Linked DNA regions of Aliamphritea hakodatensis. Each later gene encodes a partner of the first gene's protein in a complex. Links are inferred from orthologs where the notes say so. Each region holds a gene or a part of one and is shown on either strand. Other genes may lie near its edges.

Evidence for each region.
Region 2: the proteins of PCI15_RS14465 (region 1) and nrdA are in contact, whole or in part, in an NMR structure (PDB 1QFN), measured with the Escherichia coli proteins. The link is inferred for Aliamphritea hakodatensis from one-to-one orthologs.

What each region holds. Positions count from the first base shown.
Region 1 is NZ_AP025281.1:3,139,711-3,142,702, reverse strand. What follows is about bases 11-2,807. They hold PCI15_RS14465 (GrxA family glutaredoxin), read right to left. Parts: upstream 1,646-2,807; coding sequence 1,376-1,645; downstream 11-1,375. Other genes in these bases: PCI15_RS14455 (TIGR04211 family SH3 domain-containing protein), read right to left, coding at 2,495-2,807; PCI15_RS14460 (Crp/Fnr family transcriptional regulator), read left to right, coding at 1,968-2,453; PCI15_RS14470 (hypothetical protein), read right to left, coding at 1,177-1,332; PCI15_RS14475 (HIT domain-containing protein), read left to right, coding at 625-1,074; PCI15_RS14480 (GNAT family N-acetyltransferase), read right to left, coding at 11-442. In the rest of the region: more of PCI15_RS14480, read right to left, coding at 1-10; more of PCI15_RS14455, read right to left, coding at 2,808-2,992. UniProt on the Escherichia coli protein: The disulfide bond functions as an electron carrier in the glutathione-dependent synthesis of deoxyribonucleotides by the enzyme ribonucleotide reductase.
Region 2 is NZ_AP025281.1:1,500,643-1,503,831, forward strand. The notes cover bases 55-3,048. They hold nrdA (class 1a ribonucleoside-diphosphate reductase subunit alpha), read left to right. Parts: upstream 55-417; coding sequence 418-2,679; downstream 2,680-3,048. Other genes in these bases: nrdB (class Ia ribonucleoside-diphosphate reductase subunit beta), read left to right, coding at 2,817-3,048. Also shown: more of nrdB, read left to right, coding at 3,049-3,189. UniProt on the Escherichia coli protein: Provides the precursors necessary for DNA synthesis. Catalyzes the biosynthesis of deoxyribonucleotides from the corresponding ribonucleotides.

The DNA.
Region 1 (2,992 bases):
GCTTATGTTGCCGGCATACCTGTGTCAGTGCCTGAGCAGCCGCCTGGTGCAGCTCTGCCTGCTGTGGCGGGCTCAGGTCAGCCGACAGGCACAGGCGGGGGCCGGTGCTCGGTGTAAAAGGAATGGCGTTGAGCAGTTTTGGGTAATATTCCAGGCCGTAACGTTGGTAGGCGTCTGCCCAGGCCCAGTCGAACACGTATTCGCCATAGGAATGCTGTTTGACATACAGAGGCATCACGCCAACCGGTTCCGGATCGTTGATGACCAGATGAAAGGGTTGCCAGCCTGTTTTGATCGAGACGCTGCCACTGCTTTCCAGTGCATGCAGGAATCCGTAACGGATAAACGGATAATCCAGTCCGCAGTCTGGCCGGTGGACCAGGGCATCCCAGGTTTCCTCGCCGATATCAGCGATGGAGTTATGAAAACTGAATGTGGTCATAGCGCAGTGTTTGGTGGCTGGAGGAGTGTGCTTACTGTAAGTCAGTTGGTTGTGGTAAATCCAGCTTTCTGTCTGATGCTGACCGGTAAGTATGAGAAAAACTGCTTTACAGTCAACAAGTTCTGTCGGGAAGGCTGTTCAACTGCTAGAGTTAAGGTATTGCTACACAAAGGAGATATATGATGGATGAGCTAGAGCTGGAATTTGAACTGGATCCCCGTCTCGCCGCCGACTGCATTCATATTGGTGATTTCCCGCTATGCCGGCTGTTGCTGATGAATGATGCCAACTATCCCTGGTTTATTCTGGTACCACGCCGGGCCGGCGCGACAGAAATTTATCATTTGCCGGAAGAAGAGCAGCAACAGCTTATACATGAATCCTCTTTTCTGGCTGAGAACCTGCACGATATTTTTGCCGCCAGAAAAATGAATGTGGCGGCTATCGGTAATATGGTTGCGCAGTTACATGTGCACCATGTGGTGCGTTATGAAGATGATGCCGCCTGGCCTGCGCCTGTATGGGGCGCGGTACCGTCCCGGCAATATTCTGAAACAGAGCTGTATGAAGTACAGCATAAACTTGAAGTGATACTCAGAGGTGCGCTGGCGCTGAACCGGGCGGCCAGTTAACCGGCGGGATGTATCGGCAGGTATAAAAAAAGCGCTGAGTCTTCATGACTGAGCGCTTTTCTGTTGTCCGGGCTTTTCGGAACGGGCCCGTTTTCTGCAGGTCTAACGGCGACGGCGGCGCTGTGGATGCCGGCGTTGCTCTTCGACAGGAATACGGATTGCCTGCGGTTGGCTGCTGTGCCCTTTAAGATGGTCTCTGAGGCTATAGCCAATCACGAACAGACAAGCTAAAACGGCTAAAGACAATAATGTAATCATAGGCTTGCTCGCTGTTAATTGCGGTTATTGCTTAGTCAGTTCCTTACAGCTCGAATCCTTCGAGCTCATTTCCTTCTTCAAGCTCAGCGACTAATGCAGAAAACTCGGTAAAGCCTCCGATGTGCTCCTTTCCGTGGAAGATCTGAGGAACAGTTGTGACTGGTTTACCGATGGTTTTTTCCAGATCTTCTTTGCTGATACCTTCTTTATGGATATCAATGTAGCGATGATCTAAATCTTTGATTTCACAAAGTTGCTTGGCACGGACACAGAATCCGCATCCTTCACGACCAAAAATAGTCACACGTTGCATCTAAATAATCTCCTCATAAGAACGGGTGACATTGAAACAATTTATTAACCCGTATGCCAATAGTGAATGTTTATATTAAACATAGCTATTGGTTATTAGCTCTGTAACCCGGTGAAGTATGCCATAAACCGGGACTGAAGCCGCGCCAATATTGTCAGTATAGCAACCAGTTTGAGTAAAGGATGCTATGTAACCTTTAACCCCGCTGGGCGTTTGATTTTACCAAGAGTAAAAGTGCCTGTTTGACCGTGGCGCTGCTTGGTTTATTATGTCACGAGTTTGACATAATAAAATGTCGTCTCGGGAAAAGTTGAGTAGTCGCGTGGCAGTAGATATTCCTATTGAGCAATTGCAGAACATGCCTGTATTTGGTGGCCTGCGGGAAGACAGTATCCGGATGCTGATTGCCGGTTGTAAATGCGTTGAGCATGTGCCGGGAGAGGCTTTTTTCTCCGAAGGTGAGCGGGGCGATTCAGCCTTTATCGTGGTATCAGGCCATGCATCCCTGTATAAGCACGGCAGTGGAAATGGCAACCTGCATAAGATTCGCAGTTTTCAGGCGACAGAATGCTTCGGTGCTATGGCCCTGCTTGGGGTTTACCCACGCAGCGGTGTGGTCATCGCTGATGATCACTGCCATGCGATTGAAATCAAGGCCGATCAGTTGTTTTCGCTTTATCAGCAGGATGCCGAGCAGTACATGCTTATATTTATGAACATGGCCCGTGATCTGAGCAGACGTCTGCGTGACGGAGATTGCGAACTGGCCGGCTGTATTGATCAGTTAAGTACAGAAACCGCCGGATAACGGCGGTTTTTTGCATCTGAAGACTTTATCTGGATTTATCCTTACCACACGTCCGGACGTTTCTTGCGGCGCGGAATCAGCGGGATAATCAGACCCAGTACCAGACCGCCGAATGCAACCAGCCCGCCGTAGGTAAACCAGCGCATCAGGTTTGAATCATCCATGCTGTTTATGGAGCGGTTCAGGCTGGAAATTTCCAGCTCCAGTTTGGCAATGGTGTCAGCATATTCTTTATTTTGCTGCTGCAGACCCACAGTTTGTTGCTTCAGTGACTGAATAACCTCATTCTGCTGGGTGATCATGGCATTACTTTTACCCAGTTTTTCTTCCAGCTGGGGAAAGCGGACCGACATGCTTGAGCCTTCGCTGACGTTAGCGCCGGGCAACCAGCCGGTACGCCCTGAAGCGGTTTTGATTTTTACGTAACCGCTGTCTTTATTGCGGTCCAGTATGGTGATGCTGGTGCCGCTGCGGATCCGGCCGGTGATCCTGTACTGATCACTGGGGCCGCCGTGGTAATAGGTAAAAACATCATCACT
Region 2 (3,189 bases), 1.6 Mb from region 1 along the record:
AAACGAAAAAAAATGAAAAAAACTTACTCGCCAGGTGGGCTGAAGGCCGTAGAAAATTTCAATAGATTTTATCTATGAAACTTCCGGATGCCATATAAAAGTTTTTGAAACACGGCTTTAGTTTAACTGTCCCGCCAGAGGTCCTGAAACCAGTGGGCTTGCCAACTGTTAATGGGTTTGGTTCTTATCTGGCTACACGTATCAGATAGCAAAATCAATATTGAATTTAACTTCTTAGTATCTATATTGGGTGTCTGCTGTATGACCCTGCACTATATATAGTGTTGTTCACTGCTTTATTAAGGGTCTGTATTGTTTGGATTTTGTACAGTCCGACTCCATTGTTGCTGAACGGATGGTTCCGCTGCAGTGACGGCAAAGTTTGATTTCAGTTTATTCATTGGTGGGAAGCGCGTAATGCAGGACTTGATGGTTACCAAGAGAGATGGTCGAAAGGAAAAGATCGACCTGGAAAAAATTCACCGCGTCGTAATCTGGGCGGCAGAAGGATTGCAGAATGTTTCGGTATCTCAGGTTGAACTGAAAGCACATATACAGTTTTACGAAGGCATTAAGACTGCTGATATTCACGAGACGCTGATTAAGTCTGCAGCAGATCTGATTTCTGAAGATGCACCGGATTACCAGTATCTGGCTGCACGTCTGGCGATTTTCCACCTGCGTAAGCGCGCGTTTGACAGCTATGAGCCGCCACATCTGATGGCGCATGTTGCCAAGATGGTTGACAGTAAACGTTATGATAAACATCTGCTGGAAGACTACAGCGAAGCCGAATTCAATGAGCTGAATGACTACCTGGATCACAGCCGGGATATGAACTTCAGTTATGTGGCTGTGAAGCAGCTTGAAGGTAAGTATCTGGTACAGAACCGGGTCACCGGTGAGATTTTTGAAAGCCCTCAGATTTTGTATATGCTGGTGGCCGCCTGTCTGTTTGCGGGTTACCCGAAAGAGACCCGTCTGGATTACGTGAAGCGTTTCTACGACGCCTGTTCTCTGTTTAAGCTGTCACTGCCAACACCTATTATGGCCGGTGTACGGACACCGACCCGTCAGTTCAGCTCCTGCGTGCTGATCGAGTCTGATGATTCCCTGGACTCAATCAATGCGACCGCCAGTGCCATTGTTAAATATGTCAGTCAGCGTGCCGGTATCGGTATTAATGCTGGCCGGATTCGTGCGCTGGGCAGCCCGATTCGTCAGGGTGAAGCCTTCCACACCGGTTGTATTCCTTTTTATAAGCACTTCCAGACGGCGGTTAAGTCCTGTTCTCAGGGCGGCGTGCGTGGCGGTGCAGCGACGCTGTTTTATCCGCTGTGGCATCTGGAAGTTGAGTCACTGCTGGTGCTGAAGAATAACCGTGGTGTGGAAGAGAACCGTGTCCGCCATCTGGATTACGGTGTCCAGCTGAACAAGCTGATGTATCAGCGTCTGATTAAAGGTCAGAATATTACGCTGTTCAGCCCGCACGAAGTGCCTGGGCTGTACGATGCGTTCTTTGCTGATCAGGAAGAATTTGAACGCCTGTATGTGAAGTATGAGCAGGATGACTCCATCCGTAAGCAAACAGTTAAAGCAGTTGAGCTGTTTGGTCTGCTGGCATCTGAGCGCGCGTCTACCGGCCGTATCTATATTCAGAACGTTGACCACTGTAATACGCACAGCCCGTTTGATCCGGCTGTTGCACCGGTTAAACAGTCAAACCTGTGTCTGGAAATTGCACTGCCAACCAAACCTCTGTCTGATGTGAATGATGATAAGGGTGAGATTGCCCTGTGTACTCTGTCGGCATTTAACCTGGGGGCACTGGAAGACCTGGATGAGCTGGAAAATCTGGCTGACCTGATTGTCCGCGCGCTGGACAGCCTGCTGGATTATCAGGATTACCCGATTGAAGCTGCCCGTCAGGCATCCCTGAGCCGCCGTACACTGGGTGTGGGTGTGACTAACTTTGCCTATTATCTGGCGAAGAACGGTGTGCGCTACTCAGACAGTTCTGCAAACGGTCTGGTACATAAGACATTTGAAGCGATTCAGTACTATCTGCTGAAAGCTTCTAATGAGCTTGCTAAAGAGCTGGGTGCCTGTTCTAAGTTTGATGAAACTACGTATTCAAAAGGCTTGCTGCCGATTGATACCTACAAGCGTGAAGTGGATGACTTCTGTGAAGAGCCACTGCATTACTTCTGGGAAACGCTGCGTACCGATATTCGCGAGTTTGGTCTGCGTAACAGTACTCTGACTGCACTGATGCCGTGCGAAACATCATCGCAGATCACTAACTCAACCAACGGTATTGAACCGCCACGGGGTTATGTGAGTGTGAAGGCCAGTAAAGACGGTGTAATGAAGCAGGTGGTGCCTGAGTACACTGAGCTTAAGGATGATTATGAGTTGCTGTGGGATATTCCGGGCAACGATGGTTACCTGCAGCTGACCGGCATCATGCAGAAGTTCGTCGACCAGTCTATTTCAGCGAACACGAATTACGATCCGGCTAACTTCCCGGGCGATAAAGTACCGATGAAGCTGTTGCTTAAAGACTTGCTGACGGCCTATAAATACGGTGTTAAGACGCTGTACTATCACAACACCCGTGACGGCGCGACCGACCAGCACGATGATATGGGTTGTGAAAGCGGTGCCTGTAAGCTTTAATTGCCTGTCGGCCAGCCTTTGTTAAAGGCTGGCTGTTCAGGTTCTGCCCGGTGTAACGCCGGGTTTCAGATATGAGTGCTGCCGGAATTTCTTTACCGGCGTGATGATCCCAAGCTCGCAAAACATTAAGATACCAGATGCTATATTCAACTTTTGATCCGACCTTTAATGACAGCACTAAAGAGCCGATGTTCTTCGGCCACAACGTTAACGTTGCCCGCTATGACAAGCAAAAGTATCCGATCTTTGAAAAGTTGATTGAAAAGCAATTATCGTTTTTCTGGCGTCCGGAAGAAGTGGATCTGTCCACTGACCGTAAAGATTTCATGGACATGCCGGAGCATGAAAAGCATATCTTCCTGAGCAACCTGAAATATCAGACGCTGCTGGACAGTGTGCAGGGCCGTTCCCCGAACATCGCTTTCCTGCCGATTGTTTCGTTACCGGAACTGGAAACCTGGCTGGAAACCTGGTCGTTCAGTGAAACCATTCACAGCCGCTCCTATACGC